3 regions of the Granulicatella sp. zg-ZJ genome follow, and region 3 is predicted to be linked to each of the others. Evidence: predicted binding sites of a transcription regulator. Region 3 holds the regulator's gene; each other region holds the start of a gene.

The links. The regulator Rex, encoded in region 3, represses fermentation and respiration genes when NADH is low (regulators of the CRP and FNR family bind a similar motif). The targets are predictions, from matches to a motif close to TTGTGAANTANTTCACAA.
Region 1: adhE (bifunctional acetaldehyde-CoA/alcohol dehydrogenase) is a predicted target of Rex. The motif match lies at 2,562-2,579, and genes of this name have one in related genera.
Region 2: pdhA (pyruvate dehydrogenase (acetyl-transferring) E1 component subunit alpha) is a predicted target of Rex. The motif match lies at 4,065-4,082, and genes of this name have one in related genera.

Annotation. Positions count from the first base shown of each region.
Region 1 is NZ_WNJY01000013.1:22,717-28,954, reverse strand. It holds gene GMA11_RS05025 (MazG nucleotide pyrophosphohydrolase domain-containing protein) at 1-214, shown strand, start outside; gene GMA11_RS05020 (RNA-binding S4 domain-containing protein) at 211-483, shown strand; gene GMA11_RS05015 (MarR family winged helix-turn-helix transcriptional regulator) at 632-1,018, shown strand; gene GMA11_RS05010 (cation:dicarboxylate symporter family transporter) at 1,075-2,469, shown strand; gene adhE (bifunctional acetaldehyde-CoA/alcohol dehydrogenase) at 2,713-5,340, shown strand; gene GMA11_RS05000 (hypothetical protein) at 5,607-6,238, shown strand, end outside.
Region 2 is NZ_WNJY01000016.1:1,182-7,419, forward strand. It holds gene lpdA (dihydrolipoyl dehydrogenase) at 1-417, opposite strand, end outside; gene GMA11_RS05560 (2-oxo acid dehydrogenase subunit E2) at 446-1,744, opposite strand; gene GMA11_RS05565 (alpha-ketoacid dehydrogenase subunit beta) at 1,820-2,797, opposite strand; gene pdhA (pyruvate dehydrogenase (acetyl-transferring) E1 component subunit alpha) at 2,800-3,909, opposite strand; gene GMA11_RS05575 (ComEC/Rec2 family competence protein) at 4,147-6,210, opposite strand; gene GMA11_RS09520 (helix-hairpin-helix domain-containing protein) at 6,180-6,238, opposite strand, start outside.
Region 3 is NZ_WNJY01000030.1:13,832-20,069, forward strand. It holds gene metG (methionine--tRNA ligase) at 21-2,036, opposite strand; gene GMA11_RS07945 (redox-sensing transcriptional repressor Rex) at 2,058-2,693, opposite strand; gene GMA11_RS07950 (glucose-6-phosphate isomerase) at 2,960-4,303, opposite strand; gene GMA11_RS07955 (CvfD/Ygs/GSP13 family RNA-binding post-transcriptional regulator) at 4,317-4,697, opposite strand; gene GMA11_RS07960 (peptidylprolyl isomerase) at 4,708-5,295, opposite strand; gene GMA11_RS07965 (DUF956 family protein) at 5,423-5,788, opposite strand; gene GMA11_RS07970 (PTS system mannose/fructose/sorbose family transporter subunit IID) at 5,810-6,238, opposite strand, start outside.

The DNA.
Region 1 (6,238 bases), on a different contig from region 3:
AGAATTAGGTGATGTGTTATGGCAAGTATTGTTTCAAACAAGTGTTGCTGAATACGATGGTTTCTTTAATTTAGAAGATGTATTGGATACATTAAATCGTAAAATTAGACGACGTCATCCTCATGTTTTTGACGGTGTAAAGGTAGAGAGTGTAGAAGAATTAGATGCTTTATGGCAAAAAATAAAACAAAAAGAAAAGGATGAAATTAAATGAGATTAGACAAATTTTTAAAAGTATCCCGTATTATTAAAAGACGAACTGTTGCTAAAGAAGTAGCGGATAAGGGACGTATTTTTTTAAATGGTAATGTTGCAAAATCTAGTAGTACAGTAAAAGTAGGCGATGAATTAGTATTGGAATTTGGAACAAAAACATTGACGGTACGTATTGATAAAATCGTTGAAACAACAAAAAAAGACGAAGCGACAGATATGTATACAGTTATTCAAGAAGTCTATAAAGAAAAAGAAGCCTTATTTTAAAAGATTTCTTTGAAAAATGCGGATACGATTCTATAACTAGAAATAGATTCAAAGAGAGCTGTTTGAGGTTGACAGCTTTCTTTTTTTATGTTAATTTAAATGCATGAGCATACATTTAGATAATTGTTTGTATAATGAGGTGGTATTTATGGAAAAAGATGACTGTTTACTCCAATGGTTTGCATTTACAAAAAAACAAAAAGAAGTGGAAGCAATTCTTGAGAAAGAATTAGCAGAAAAACAAAAACTGTCTTTGAAAGAATTTTATGTACTATACTTTTTAAATGAACAAGAAGAGCATAAAATGATCTTACAACAGCTGCAACAACTCGTAGGCTTAAGTCAAAGTGCCATGTCAAGAATGATTGGACGAATGGAAAGTAGTGCATGTTGTGCGTACATTAAGCGTTGTGAGTGTGAAAAAGATAAACGTTCTGTTTATATTTGTTTAACAGAAAAAGGACAACATAAACTAATAAAGACAATAGAAACGGTGACATCAATTTTAGAGGAACAATTTTCTGATACAAAATAGGCGATTGCCTATATTTATGTATATGTATGAGCATACATTTAAAAAGGAGTATGGATATGGAAAACATTGCATTTTTTACTAATTTTTTAAAAATTAGCCAGGGTATCACATTAGTAAGTATTTTTGTATTATTAGGGAGCTTATATTTTTTAAAAGTGTTACAAAAGAAAAAAGTTTCTTTTTCAACACGTATGTTAATTGCTTTAGTTTTAGGTCTTGTTTTAGGATTGGGTATTGATTTATTCGGAAGTACGCAAGGTGTTCATTATACACAGTTTGCACAAAAAGAAATTACTGTATGGTTTTCATTGCTAGGTAGTGGTGTGTTAAAACTTATTCAATTACTTGCTGTACCGATTGTATTTTTATCTATTGTAGACATTGTGACACAAGTAAACGGAGAAAATATTAAATCATTATCTATCAAAGCATTCACGATGCTACTTGGAACAACGGCTATTTCAGCACTTGTTGCAGTAGGTGTAGTAGAGTTATTACAATTAAGTGCATCTGGTTTTGCAGGAGAATTGACAAAATCAACAGCAGATAGAATGCAAACTATTGCATCGCAAAGTTTCCCTCAATTTTTCTTAGATTTAATTCCAAATAATATTTTTAGTGTGATGACAACGAATAGTCAAATTGTATCCGTTGTTATCGTAGGAACATTAGTTGCGGGTGCCATTCGTTTCTTAAACCAAAAAAATCCAGAAGTTATTCAACCAGCAGTGTCAGTATTAATGGCATTGAAAGAAATTGTAAACAGTATGTTAAAAACAGTGTTGAAATGGATGCCGTATGGTATTGTTGCATTAGTATCTAGTACGATTATTCGTAATGGGGTATCCGTTATTTCAAGTACATTTAGTTTTATTGTAGGTTTATATATCGCTGTATTTATCATGTTAGGCGTTTACGCTATTATACTAGCTGTAAATGGATTAAATCCTATCACATTTTATAAAAAAGCATTTAGTACTATGGTATTTGCATTTTCTTCTCGTTCAAGTGTTGGTACATTACCGTATACACTAAATACATTAGAAGAGCAAATGGGTGTTTCTAAACAAAATGCTCGTTTTATTGCAACACTAGGAACAACGATTGGAATGAATGGCTGTGCAGGTGTATTTCCAGCGATGCTAGGTGTGTTACTTGCAAAGGCAACAGGGCAAACTCTTGACGTATCATTTATTGTTACACTTATTTTAGTTGTGACAATCGGATCTGTTGGAATTGCGGGTGTTCCAGGAACGGCAACAGTTGCTGCAACAGTAACGTTGAATGGATTAGGTTTGGGTAGTTATATGAACCAAATCGGAGCAGTTTTTGGCATTGACCCAATTGTAGACATGGGAAGAACGATGCTTAATGTAACAGGTGCATTATTGAGTAGTGTTATTGTTGATAAATGGGAAAATAAAATAGATTTAGAAACATATCATAAATAATATTTTAGGTAGCGAATGATAGTATTATTCGCTACCTTTTTAGTATATAAATACCGTGATATAAAAGGAAAAATCGGTATTTTTCTCTATTTTTGTTAAAATATTCACAATAAAAAACGGAAGCGTATACAATTATAATAGCTTTTATTATAGACTTTTTTTGAAATTTAGTATTGATTTTTCATGAAAAACATTGTATCATGTGAATGTATTAACAAATAAAAAATATAAGGAGTTTTGTTTATGGAAAAACACGAAACAACGATTTATTCAGAAATTGATACACTTGTGAAAAAGGGGTTAGAAGCACTAGAACAATTTAAAAAGCTAAACCAAGAAGAAGTTGATTACATTGTTGCAAAAGCATCTGTTGCGGCATTGGATCAACATGGTATTCTTGCGATGCATGCTGTTGAAGAAACCGGTAGAGGTGTTTTTGAAGACAAAGCAACTAAAAATTTATTTGCATGTGAGCATGTTGTGAATAATATGCGTCATTTAAAAACAGTTGGTATTATTGATGAAGATGAAGTGACAGGAATTACAGCGATTGCTGATCCAGTTGGTGTTATTTGTGGGATTACACCTACAACAAATCCGACATCAACAACTATTTTTAAAGCATTGATAGCATTAAAAACAAGAAATCCAATTATTTTTGCTTTTCATCCTTCTGCACAACAAAGTTCAGCTCATGCAGCGCGTATTGTGAAAGAAGCAGCCGTTTTAGCTGGGGCACCAAAAGAATGTGTGCAATGGATTGAATCGCCGTCAGTCGAAGCAACAAACACACTGATGAATCATGAAGGTATTTCAACGATTTTAGCAACAGGCGGAAATGCCATGGTAAAAGCAGCGTACTCTTGTGGTAAACCAGCATTAGGTGTGGGAGCTGGGAATGTACCAGCCTATGTCGAAAAAACAGCAGATGTTAAACAAGCAGCACATGATATTGTAATGAGTAAATCATTCGATAATGGAATGGTGTGTGCTTCTGAACAAGCTGTGATAATTGATAAAGAAATTTATCAAGACATGGTAAACGAATTGAAATCGTATCATACATATTTTGTCAATAAGAAAGAAAAAGCATTATTAGAAGAATTTTGTTTTGGTGTAAAAGCAAATAGTAAAAATTGTGCTGGGGCTAAATTGAATGCAAATATCGTTGGTAAACCAGCAATTTGGATAGCAGAACAAGCAGGATTTACAGTGCCAGAAAACACAAATATTCTTGCGGCAGAATGTTTAGAAGTTGGCGAAAAAGAACCATTAACTCGTGAAAAATTATCCCCAATTTTAGCTGTTTTAAAATCAGAAAATCAAGAAGATGGTCTGACAAAAGCAGAACAAATGGTAGAATTTCATGGGTTAGGACATTCGGCAGCTATTCATACAAAAGATGAAGCGTTAGCGAAAAATTTTGGAAAACGTGTCAAAGCAATTCGTGTCATTTGGAATGCTCCATCGACTTTTGGAGGTATTGGAGATGTTTACAATGCATTTTTACCATCATTAACATTAGGATGTGGATCTTATGGACATAACTCTGTGGGGGACAATGTTAGTGCTGTGAACTTGCTTAATATTAAAAAAGTAGGGAGACGTCGTAATAATATGCAATGGTTTAAAGTACCTTCTAAAATTTATTTTGAAAGAGATTCAATTCAATATTTACAAAAAATGAAAGATGTTGAACGTGTGATGATTGTAACCGATCATGCTATGGTAGAATTAGGGTTCTTAGATAGAGTGATTGAACAATTAAACTTGCGTCGTAATAAAGTAACGTATCAAATTTTTGCTGATGTTGAACCAGATCCAGACATTACAACAGTTGAAAAAGGTGCTGAATTGATGAAACAATTCCAACCAGATACGATTATTGCCTTGGGTGGTGGTTCACCAATGGATGCAGCAAAAATTATGTGGATGTTCTATGAACAACCAGACATTGATTTTAGAGATTTAGTTCAAAAATTCATGGATATTAGAAAACGTGCATTCCGTTTCCCTGAATTAGGTAAAAAAGCAAAATACGTAGGTATTCCAACCACATCGGGTACAGGTTCTGAAGTGACACCATTTGCTGTTATTTCTGACAAACAAAATAATCGTAAATACCCAATTGCAGACTATTCATTAACACCAACCATTGCAATTGTCGACCCAGCGTTAGTGATGACAGTGCCAGCACATGTTACAGCAGATACAGGTATGGACGTTTTAACACATGCAACAGAAGCTTATGTATCAACAGTTGCGAATGACTATACAGACGGATTGGCGCTACAAGCGATTAAACTTGTTTTTGAAAGTTTAGAAAGCTCTGTGAAAAATGCTGATTTTGAATCACGTGAAAAAATGCATAACGCTTCAACGATTGCTGGTATGGCGTTTGCAAATGCATTCCTAGGTATTTCACATTCTATGGCACATAAAATTGGTGGACGATTCCATACTGTTCATGGACGTACAAATGCTATCTTATTACCGTATGTTATTCGTTACAATGGTACACGTCCTGCTAAAACATCAACATGGCCAAAATACAATTACTACAAAGCTGATGTGAAGTATCAAGACATTGCTCGTATGTTAGGATTGCCATGTAGTACACCAGAAGAAGGTGTTGCATCTTATGCAAAAGCCGTTTATGAATTAGGCGAAAAAATTGGTATTAACATGAGCTTTAAAGGACAAGGCGTTGACCATAAAGAATGGCAAGCTCATACCAAAGAAATTGCGCTATTAGCTTATGAAGATCAATGTACACCTGCAAACCCACGTTTAGCTATGGTATCTGATATGCAAGAAATTTTAGAAGATGCTTACTTTGGTTATGACGAAAGACCAGGAAGAATAAAATAGTGTTAAACTAGAAAAAGATAGTGACCCGTTTAAAAGGTCACTATCTTTTTTAGTTATTGCTGTTATGACATTATTTTAAACAGAACAAATATATCGTGATTGTAGGGAAAACGATTAACACGATGTAGGCTTATATCTTATGATAGATTGTTATATAAACGTTTTACAACACTTAACATATAATGTTAATATATACATATAATATATTGAACAACATTGAAATACTTTTGCTATGATAACAAGTCGGTTTAAAAGGAGGAATAAAAATGAAGAAGATACTAACTAGCTTATTGTTTGTTATGTCTATCTTTTTATGTGTAATGTTTATGCTCCACCAACAAATAATGGACCATAGAAAAATGGATGAACAATTTAATGGAGTAGATGCAAATGCTTTTCACGTCTATCACTCATCAGTCGATGTTGAAGAAATGATAAAGAAACTAGAAGAATTGTCACAGACATATAAAGTGAGTTTTTTAAGAACAGATATAGTATTTGAAAATAATGTGGATATGATGTATAAATCAGGGGTTTTTCGTGAAGACTATTTCAATGCATTAGATATTGATATGTTGTCCGGTGAAAAAGTAATCAAAAACAATCAAATTATTGCTACTTATGATACAAATATGTCAAATCAAATTGGAATCATTCGGGACTTGTTTAATGATGATAAATTACAACTATTAACACTAGATAATCTTTATCAACAACATAAATTGATTTCTAGTGATGGTGAGTATCAATTTATAGGCAAAGTAGCGGATAAAGAAATGATTTATCAGGAATTAGCCAACGTATTCGGTGTATCAAAAGATAGCTTGTTGAAACCTTTGTATGAAAAAGGATATGATGAGGGGACATTATTTATTATTGGAGCCTTTTTATTAGTCAT
Region 2 (6,238 bases), on a different contig from region 3:
GTATGTTTGAGCAGATTCTTCTGTAACAACACGTAGTGTGTTTGAATCAACTAAGAATGCTTCTCCATAAACAACATCAACTTTATTTTTTTTCAAAAGCATGCCAATTCCAGATGTCAATTTATTGACAACTTGATTGTCTTTCCATTCTTGTGTTTTTGTAAAATCAATTTTAACATTTTCAGCAGTTACACCAAAAATATCTGAGTGTTGAGCTTCTTGATAACGATGTCCAGCAGCAATCAATGCTTTAGATGGAATACAACCAACGTTTAAACAAACGCCACCTAAATTACCTTTTTCAATAACAGTAACTTTTTGTCCCATTTGTGCTGCACGAATTGCAGCAACATATCCACCAGGTCCAGCACCGATAACGACTGTATCTAGCTCAATGGCGAAATCTCCTACTACCATGTTTTTATCCTCTTTTCTCTTTTCTTAATTAGCCTTCCATTAACATTAATTCTGGATCTGCTAATAAACGTTTGATTTCATTCATCGCTTTTTGAGCAGTTGCTCCATCAACGATACGATGATCAAAACTTAATGATAATTTCATCATACGACCAACAGCTAATTCGCCATCTGCATTTACAACTGGCTCTGTTGCGATTGTACCAACACCCAAAATAGCAACTTCTGGATAGTTAATAATTGGAGTGAACCACATGCCGCCTACTGAACCAATATTACTAATTGTAATTGTACCATTTGACATATCAGCTGGTTTTAATTGTCCTGCATGGGCTAAAGCTGCTTTACTATTAATTTCATTCGCAATAGCAAACATACCTTTTGCATCAGCGTTTTTAATTGTTGGTACATATAAACCATGATCAGTATCTGTGGCAATACCTACATTGTAGTAGTTTTTGTACACAATTTCTTGAGCTGCATCATCAATAGAAGCATTTAATACCGGATATTTGCGTACAGTTGCAACCAATGCTTTCACAACGTATGGTAAGAATGTTAATTTAACATCTTGGCTAGCTGCAACGTCTTTGAATTTTTTACGATGATTCCATAATTTTGTTACTTCTACTTGGTCAAATAATGTTACATGCGGTGCTGTATGTTTACTATTAACCATTGCTTTAGAAATAGCTTTACGGATTGGTGTTAATTTTTCACGAGTTTCTGCTTCAGGTGTTTGTGATACATAAGGAGCAGGTGCTGCTTGAGCCACTTGTACTGGTTGGTTAACTTCTTGCACTGGTGCTACTTCTACTACTGTTTCTTGTACTGGAGCTGATACTGTTCCACCTTGTGCAAAGGCATCTACGTCTGCTTTTGTAACACGTCCACCTTTTCCACTTGGTGTTACTAATGTAATATCTACACCTAACTCACGTGCATGCTGACGTACAGATGGCATTGCTAATACATTTTTACTTGGAGCACCAGTTGGAGCTGATGGTTTTACTTGTTCTTGTGATTTTGGTGCTTCTGGAGCAGGTGCTGCTTCAACCGGTGCTGATGCTGTTTCGCCACCTTCATGTCCCTCTGCTTCAATTTCAACTAAAACTTGTCCAACAGTTGCAACAACACCTTCTTCAACTAAAATAGTTAATACTTTCCCTGTTACAGGAGAAGGAATTTCTTCAACTGATTTATCATTTTGTACTTCTAATAAGGTGTCATCTTCGTTGATTGTATCGCCAACAGCAATATGCCATTTCACAATCTCACCTTCATGAATACCTTCACCAATATCTGGTAATTTAAATTGGAATGCCATGTTTATTATCCTTTCTTTTTTAGACATTTATTAATAGATAAGAGAAAAATGTTTGCACATCTTTCTCTTTCTGAATTAGAAATTATAAACTTCTCTTACTTTTTCTTCAATATCGTTCGCATTTGGTAACCAGTCATGCTCTGCTTGACCAAATGGGAAAATTGTATCTGGAGCTGCGACACGACCAATTGGCGCTTCTAAATGTAGAACAGCACGCTCTGCAATTTCAGCCATAACCATTGCACCAATACCTGCTTGACGTTGTGCTTCTTGAACAACAACAACACGTCCTGTTTTCTTAACTGATGTTAAGATTGTGTCTAAGTCCAATGGAGATACTGTACGTAAGTCTACAACTTCAACAGAAATATTTTCTTTTGCTAATTTTTCTGCTACTTTCATTGCTTCACGTACCATTGCACCGTATGTAATAACAGATACATCAGTTCCTTCAACTGGAACAGATGCTTTACCGATTGGTACGATGTATTCTTCATCTGGCACTTCCTCACGGAATGAGCGGTATAATTTCATGTGTTCTAAGAAAATAACTGGATCGTTATCGCGAATTGAAGCAATCATCAATCCTTTTGCATCATACGGATTACTTGGAATAACAACTTTAATCCCTGGAGATTGTGCTAATAATCCTTCTAAATTATCAGAGTGTAATTCTGGTGTATGCACACCACCACCAAAAGGTGCACGGAAAGTAATTGGCATTGTACGTGTGCCACTCATACGGTAACGTGTACGTGCCGCTTGTGCTACAACTGAATCCATTACTTCAAAAATAAAACCTAAAAATTGAATTTCAGGAACTGGACGGTATCCTTCTAATGCTAAACCAATGGCTAAACCACCAATACCTGATTCTGCTAATGGTGTATTGAAAACACGGTCTTCTCCAAATTTATCTTGTAAATCTTGAGTAGCACGGAAAACCCCACCGTTTTTACCAACGTCTTCCCCAAAAATCAATACATTTGGATCACGTTCTAATTCATGTGCTAAAGCGTCCGTAATCGCTTGAATCATTGTTTTTTGTGCCATGATTATTTATTCTCCTTTGCTTCAAATTTTTCAATTTGTTCTTGAATATCTCTTGTTGGTGTTTCAAACATATTTTTCAAGAAATCAGAAACTTTTTGTTTAGGCTCTTGATCTGCCAATTTAACAGCTTCTTTAATTTCTTCTTTTGTTGCTTCGATAACTTCGTCTTCTTTTTCTTTAGACCATAATCCTTTTGCTTCTAAATATTTGCGGAAACGGATAAGTGGATCTTTCTTTTGCCACTCATCTTGAACACCTTCTGGTTGATAACGTGTTGGATCATCTCCTGATAGAGTATGTGGACCAAAACGATAACAAATTGTTTCAATCAATACTGGACCATTTCCTGCTACTGCATATTCACGTGCTTTTTTCGTAATAGCATATACAGCTAAAATATCCATTCCGTCAACTTGGATACCTGGAATACCTGCTGCAACAGCTTTTTGTGCTAATGTTGTTGCTTTTGTTTGTAAAGAACGTGGTGTTGAAATTGCCCAACCATTATTTTGGATAAAGAAGATAGCAGGTGCATTGTATGCTCCAGCATAGTTAATTCCTTCATAGAAGTCACCTTGTGAAGAACCTCCATCTCCTGTATATGTAACAGCAACAGCTTGTTTACCACGCATTTTTAAACCTAAAGCGACACCTGCAGCTTGTACATATTGCGCACCAATAATAATTTGTGGTGGTAATGCTTTTAATGTTTCTGGATACACATTTCCTGCTGCGTGACCTCTTGACCATAAGAATGCTTGATGTAAAGGTAAACCATGTTTAATCAACTGTGGTACATCACGGTATCCAGGTAATAATACGTCTTCTTTTTCAATCGCAGCAATACTTCCTAATTGACTTGCTTCTTGACCTGCAGTTGGTGCATAAAATCCTAAACGTCCTTGTCTATTCAATGCTGTTGAACGCTCATGTAAAATACGTGACCATACCATATCTGTCATCAATCCTACTAATTCGTCATCTGATAAATCAGGTAATAAATCAGGATTTACAACTTTTCCTTCTTCATCTAAAACTTGTACCATAGAAAAATCAGTATTATTTGTATCAAACAATGATTCAACACTAAATTTTGCTTTTTTTGCTACCATGTTTTATTCCTCTCTTTGCTCGTTTATTACAGGCGATAAAACACACTTCAAAACTGTATTCATTTATCGACCCTTCATCTACAACTTTAACACTATTAAACAAGTTTAGCAAGTATTTATTATAAAAGTTGTTAATTGTATAACCCTTATTTTTATTGTGATTTTTAGCACTATTAAAATCATACTCTTTTTTCTCATTTTACAGAAATGTGTTATAAAACAGAAAATAAAACTGTTTCATTCTGTCGTATCGTGTACCATTATTTCAAACCCTTGCTTTTCTTCTTTATACATAATTGTCCCTTGTTTATCTGTTCGATAAATCAATGTTTTTTCTAATCTATCAAGTACCTCTTGATGAGGGTGACCAAAGCGATTATTCACTCCGCACGAGATAATACTGACACTTGGTCTAATATGCTCGATAAATGCTTTACTACTTGATGTTTTACTCCCGTGATGCCCAACGACTAAAATATCTGCTTGTAAATATGGGTACATACTTAACAATGAATGCTCTACTTGTTGACTTGCATCCCCCATCAACAACCACTTTTTCTTATTGAATGTCATTAAAAAAACTAAAGAATGGTCATTGTTTCCTATCCCCTCTTCAAATGGGTAAAGTAACTGTATCGTTGCATGCCCTACATCAAATGTTTTTGGGGCAACAACACTATCCGTTCCTCGAATAGTTGCTCCTTTTCCAAACACAATTTTTTCAATAGGTATTTTTTCTCTTAATTCTTCTAATGCACCGCAATGATCTTTATCTTGATGCGTGATAAATACAGTATTTATTTTTGAAATACCTAAAGCTTTTAATGTTGGTATCAATGTTCGCTGGGCTAGTGATTGTCTTTTTTTCTCTTTCCATTTTTGTTTAGGACGAAATAAAACATCTCCTCCTGTATCAATCAGAACTGTTTGACCATTTGTTTGAAGTAATAAACTACTCCCTTGTCCTACATCAAGCACTGTTACTTGCTCTTTTGGTAGCTGCACAAATAAAATACATATCATCAGTACATAAACGAGATACTTTTTCTTAACTTTTGTATACAAAATAAGACAAATACCTAAAGCCACATACTGTATATCAAATAGGCGTCCTGTCACAAAAAATACGAACGGTTGTCGGCTTATCCATTGTACACATGCTAATAGTAGACTAACACAAGTATTTAGAGGATCAAGCAATACAGGAATTAAAGACATTAGCCATATCCATAACATTGTGATGCTGAACCATTTTCTAGGTAAAAGGAACGGAAATAGAAAAACACCAAAATAGTGCGCACTCATGAAAGGAATAGAAAAAAGGAAATTGAGCATCTTTTGATGGGGATATATTTGATACAAAACGGGGATACCAAATCCTAATTGGAAAACGAGTGTAAAAACGCTGTAAGGATTAATAAATATCGTTATAAGCATAAAACCCGATAGAGTATCTAAACGAGATTTTGTGATTGTTTCATTTAAAAAAGCACGCTTGATACCGAGTGTCACTTGACTTAAACAAGCGAAAACACTACAAATCATCATCAATAATTGAACCGTTTCTCGTGTAAAACCACATTTATAAAGACATTTTTTCAGACATATCAATATATATTGAATGTGTACGCCTGATAATAATACTAAAAATAACATTCCACTTTCTTGAAAGGGTTCCAGAATATCACGCTCCACATCTTTAAATAGACTAGCATTTAAAAACGCTCGTAAAGGATTGGGAAGATACTCTTCTAATTGTTTTTGTATAAATCTTTCGATATTAAAGTGACGAGATATGAGATGATACGCCTTGATATTGAAAGACCAAAAAATAGAATACTGTTCTTTCATATATTTTGCCATATCAAACTGATATGGATTACGAGCTGATGGCAGTGTTTCTAAGGTACCTGTTGCCTCTATCACAATATCATCTGTTAAATCCAGCCAAAACATAGCCTCTTTTTGTGTTTTAGCTTTTATTTTTAAATAAATTTTCTCTTGTTGAATAACACCTTTAGCTGTCACAGTATCTCCATTCACACGCACTGTATTGGCAAATAATGTTACTGAATAGTGTGTTTGATTTGCAAAAAGAGAACTATGTTTATGTTGATGGTGTATAGAAATATATGCAAAAATAAGTACAGTAATGAAAGATAGATATAATACTTGTTTATGTCTAAAACACAATAACCTAACCCACCATATCGCAAAAATAAACCAAAATACACCTCCATACAAGAAGGATACAACCGTTATGACGGCTGTTAAACTAAGAAATATCCATTTTCCTTGCATGAAAGACTAACCAAGGGTTTTATTTTTT
Region 3 (6,238 bases):
TTTAACGCTGCATTTACTCATTATGCTACTGTTGAACCAATTTGTGATTCTTCTGGAGCAAAAACAACTTGTAGTTGACCGTCTTTCTCAGCAGATAAAATCATACCTTGACTAATATGCCCTCTTAGTTTACGTGGTTTTAAATTTGCAACAATCACAACTTTTTTCCCTATAAACTCTTCAGGATTTGGATACCATTGCGCAATACCAGATAGTATTTGACGATGTCCTCCTTTATCACCTGCATCTAGTCTGAATTTTAATAGTTTATCAGCGCCCTCAACACGTAAACAATCAACAACTTGCGCGACTTTTAATTCAATTTTATCAAAATCTTCATAAACAATCGCATCTTTTTGACAACTTAATTCTGTTTTTTCAGGTTCAAAAACCTCTACCTCTTCTTTTACTGGTGCTCCTGCTGCCATACGTTCTTTAATATACGCAACTTCTATATCCATATCTAAACGTGGGAAAATCGGTTCTCCTTTTTCCACAACTTTTGTGTTGACTGGAATAACACCAAATGTGTGCATAGACGGATAATCTTTTAATGTTTCATTTTCAATACATAGTTGCTCAAAAATACGTTTTGGTGTATCTACTAAAAATGGTTGTAAAGAAACAGCAATAATACGTAAACTTTCTGCTAAATAGTTCATTGTACGTGCCAATTCCTCTTGTCTTGTGTCGTCTTTTACTGCTGCCCATGGTGTTGTTTCGTCAATATATTTATTTGTACGAGAAACAAATTTCCAAATAGCTGTTAATGCCACTGAAAATTGCATATTATCCATTGCTTGTTCGACTTCATCAATCATATCTTTTGACGCTTGTATCAGTTCTGAATCATAATTAGAAACAGGTTGTGTAAAACTTGGAATCACACCGCCACAATATTTATTGATCATCGCAATCGTACGATTTAATAAATTCCCCAAATCATTTGCTAAGTCATAGTTAATACGTTCTACAAAAGATTCTGGTGTAAAAATACCGTCTGAACCAAATGGTACTTCACGTAATAAATAATAGCGCAACGCGTCTAATCCATAACGTTCAATTAATGTATTTGGATCAACAACATTTCCTTTTGATTTAGACATTTTCCCGTCTTTCATCAATAACCAACCGTGTGCAAAAATTTTCTTAGGTAATGGTAAATCAAGTGCCATTAACATAATCGGCCAATAAATCGTATGGAAACGAACAATTTCTTTTCCAATAAAATGCACATCTGCTGGCCAATATTTGTTAAAGAGTGTTTCATCATCTGAACCATATCCTAAAGCCGTAATATAGTTTGATAATGCATCAATCCATACGTAAATAACATGTTTTGGATCATTTGGTACTTTAATACCCCAATCAAACGATGTACGCGATACCGCTAAATCTTCTAAACCCGGTTTAATAAAATTGTTAACCATCTCATTACGACGTGATTCTGGTTGAATGAAATCTGGGTGTTCTTCATAATATGCCAATAATCTATCTGCATATTTACTCATTCTAAAGAAATAGGATTCTTCTTTCACAAGTTGTACTTCATGACCGCTCGGCGCAATACCACCAATCATTTTTCCGTTTTCATCACGAAACACTTCTTGTAATTGTGATTCTGTAAAATATTCCTCATCAGATACAGAATACCACCCTTCGTACTCACCTAAATAAATATCTCCATTATCAACTAATTTTTGGAAGATTTTTTGAACAGATTCTTTATGTCTTGTCTGTGTCGTACGAATAAAATCGTTATAAGAAATATCCAATAATTCCCACAACGATTTAATACCATGAATAATATTATCTACAAATTCTATTTCAGTAACTCCAGACTCTTGCGCTTTTTGCTGGATTTTTTGTCCGTGCTCATCTGTTCCTGTTAAAAAATAAGTATCAAATCCTTGTAATTTTTTATAACGTATCATTGCATCACTTGCAACCGTTGTATAAGCATGCCCTATATGCAGATTCCCACTCGGATAATAAATAGGCGTTGTTAAATAAAAAGTTTTCTTGTCTTTTGCCATACGATTCCTCCTTATTTTATATTATTCAACATTATCCAAGAAATAAATCAATGTTTGTAATTCATTTGTTAAGTCAACATTTTGTACACGTACACCTTCTGGCACAGATAAACGTAGTGGTGTAAAGTTTAAAATCCCTTTTACACCTGCTTTTACGGCTATTTCTGCTGTTTCTTGAGCAACAGTTTGTGGTACCGTTAAAATGATAATATCAATTTTTTGTATTTTTAACTGCTTTTCCATATCATTCATATCATATATAGGTACACCACTTTGAATTGTACCAACAATGTCTTTTGACACATCGAACGCTGCACTAATACGCACACTATTACTTTGTTGGAAATTATAATTTAACAACGCATGTCCTAAATTCCCAACACCAACAAGCGCCACATGTGCCAGTCGATCTTGATTTAATGTTTTATTGAAAAAGGCTAATAAAGCCTCAACATCATACCCATACCCTCGTTTTCCAAGTTCTCCAAAATGTGAAAAATCACGGCGTATAGTCGCACTATCTACTTTAATAATCTCACTTAATTCAGCAGATGAGATTCTTGTTTTACCAGAGTCTAATAATAACTGTAAGTAACGATGATACAAAGGTAAACGTTTAACCGTAGCATTTGGAATTTTACTTATATTTTCACTCATCTCAATGCCCTCGTTTTCTTAAATATTCTATATTGATATTACTATACTTTAGTGAAAAAAACTACAAAAAGAAATCAATTTGTCTAATTATAACAAATAAATTCACTCATATCTATTCCATATATACGAATATCAACATGAATGCGAACAAATAATGTACAAAACGTTTGTCCTTTATAAAAAGAATACTAATGTGCATGGTACCAGACATCATATCAAATGAAAAAAGGTAGTAAAAACGAATTTTCCACTACCTTTGTTCTATTTTATAATTTTTGTTCTAATTCTGCTTTTAAATCTTCAAAACCAGGTTTCCCTAATAATGCAAACATATTTTTCTTATACGCTTCAACTCCTGGTTGGTCAAATGGATTAACACCATTTAAATAACCTGAAATAGCCACCGCAATTTCAAAGAAATACATCAAATATCCTAATGTATAAGCACTTGTATCTGGAATTGTAACCAATAGGTTTGGAACACCTCCGTCAGTATGAGCCAATAATGTACCCTCATAAGCTTTTGTATTCACAAAGTCTACTTCTTTTCCTTGCAAATAACCTAATCCATCTAAATCTTCTTCGGTTACTGGGATTGTAACAGATCGTCTTGGTTTATCTACTTTAATAACTGTTTCAAACAAGTTACGTTGTCCCTCTTGAATGTATTGTCCCAATGAATGTAAATCTGTTGAGAAGTTTGCACTAGATGGGTAAATACCTTTTTGGTCTTTCCCTTCTGACTCACCAAATAATTGTTTCCACCATTCAGAGAAATATTGTAAACTTGGTTCATAGTTAATTAATAACTCTGTCACTTTACCTTTACGGTATAAAATATTACGAATTGCTGCATATTGATACGCTTCATTTGTTTCTAAAGCATCCTCTTGATAATCTAACATTGCTTGCTTAGCACCAGACATCAGTCCGTCAATATCAGCACCTGTCACAGCTATTGGTAATAATCCCACAGGCGTTAGAACTGTGAAACGTCCACCTACACTATCCGGAATAACAAATGTTTTATAACCTTCTGCATCAGCTTCATGTTTCAATGCACCACGTGCGGCATCCGTTGTAGCATAAATGCGTTTTTTTGCTTCTTCTTGTCCATATTTTTTTATCAATAACTCTTTAAATACACGGAAAGCAATCGCTGGTTCGGTTGTTGTACCAGATTTAGAAATCACATTCACAGAAAAATCTCTATCACCAATAATATCAATTAAGTCATATAAATAGGTTGAACTAATACTATTTCCTGCAAAGAATACTTGTGGTGTTTTACGGTTCGGGTCTAAATTATAAAAACTGTGATTTAAGAAATCAATGGCTGCTTTAGCACCTAGATATGAACCTCCAATACCAATCACAACTAAAACATCTGAATCCGATTGAATTTTTTTAGCAGCTTCTTTAATACGTGCAAATTCTTCTTTATCGTATGTTTCTGGTAAATCCACCCAACCTGTAAAATCAAAACCTGCACCTGTTTTTTCACGTAAATCTCTATTCGCTGTTGATACAGCTGATTGTAAATAACGTAATTCATGCCCTCCAAAGAAAGAGAGTGCTTTTTTATAATCAAATGTTATATGTTTTCCCATGTTTCTACCTCCATTATTCTTGATGTGTCTGTTGATTGATTAACTCCTGAGCTTCATCAATCCATTCAGGTAATTTTTGACGCAGTGTTTCAAATCCTAATTGATTAGTATAAACATCACGCCGTCTTTTCTTTCGTACCACTTGCTTAGGAACCGGAATTTTTTCTAACGCACGTAACGACAAACTGATTTTCTTCGTATATTCATCAACATCAATGACCATGGCACGTACCGTTTGCCCCAAAGTCAAAAAACCTTGTACATTTTGTATATATCCATGTGTACATTCTGAAATATGAATTAAACCTTGTTCGTCCTGACCAAGACTAACAAAAATTCCATAAGGCTGAACCCCTGTTACTGTCCCTTCTATAATGTCACCAATTTTATACATAGGCAACACCTTATAATTCTTCAATAGATAAAATGGCAATATCTTCTAAAGGTCTATCTTGAGCACCTGTTTTTGCTTGTTCAATAGCATACACAACATCCATGCCACTTTTCACTTGCCCAAAAACAGTATGTCTTTGATCTAACCAAGGTGTCCCACCATTTTTAGCGTATTCTTCAATCGCTTCTTTTGGCCAACCTCCTTTTTCTAATTGTGATAACATATGTGCCGGCACATGTTTAGCTGTAACAATAAAAAATTGACTCCCATTAGTATTTGGTCCAGCATTTGCCATAGATAATGCTCCATTAAAATTAAATGCGTCTAAAGAAAACTCATCCTCAAATTTTTCTCCATAAATTGATTCACCACCCATACCTGTTCCAGTAGGATCTCCTCCTTGAATCATAAAGTCTGAAATAACTCGATGGAAAATAACACCATTATAATAACCTTGTTTTGCTAAACCTACAAAGTTCGCTACTGTTTTTGGCGCAACATCTGGAAATAAGCGTAAAACAATATCTCCTTTGGTTGTTTTCATCAACACTTGTATTTCATTTTGTGTTTGTGTTTCTAATTGTGGATAATTTGTCATCTATCTCGCTCCTTATCATTCTCATATCTCATATATCATACCTAATTTTAAAAGATTTTTCATCTTTTTTTATTTCTTATGACAAAAAAACTCTCTATAAAGTCATACGGCTTTATAGAGAGTTCTATTATTTTCTTTTAAATAAGGATTTTAAAGAAAGAAACGGTACATTTTTGATGATTTTATCATTACCTAAATATTCACGCATGATTTTTAATGCTTTGCCTGCATCTTTGACAACAAAGTTAAAACTACCATTTTTCTTAGTGTCAACAAAAAAACCGCGAATATAACGATTATTGAAATACAGTTGAGCTCTTACCTTATCAATTTCTTGCCATGGAATTTGCACAAAATCATTCGGATTTTTTTCATAATAAAACTCAATCGCTTTATCACCAATTAAAATGGAACCATTTTTAGCTGTAATGCCACTGTGAAAAGAATTTGCTTTTGTTGTAAAATCTACTTTTGTATTTTGTGATACGACCATTTCATATTATCCTTTCATGTCTTAGAAAATACCTACTAAATGTCCTAAGATACCCACAATAAATAATCCGAAGATGATAAGAATTGGGTTTACTTTTTTCTTCAATAACCACATACACAAGAACGTTAATAATAACGCTGCAAAACCTGGAATTAACTGATTCAAGTTATCTTGTAATGTTGTGACTTTTTCTGGAGAAATTGCTTTTCCGCTTGCCACTTCTCCTAAAATTTGTTGTAATTGTTCACTAGTAATGTTACCTTTCGGGAACTCCACATACGCTCCTTCAGATAATTTTACTGTTGATACTACCATTGGGAAGTTAATAGACGTCCAACGTTGTACTAAAATCCCCATAACAAACATCCCTAAAATAGATGCTCCTTTTGTAATAGTTTGTAATAAACCACCAGATAAATCTTTTGTGATTTCTGAACCTTGTTTATACCC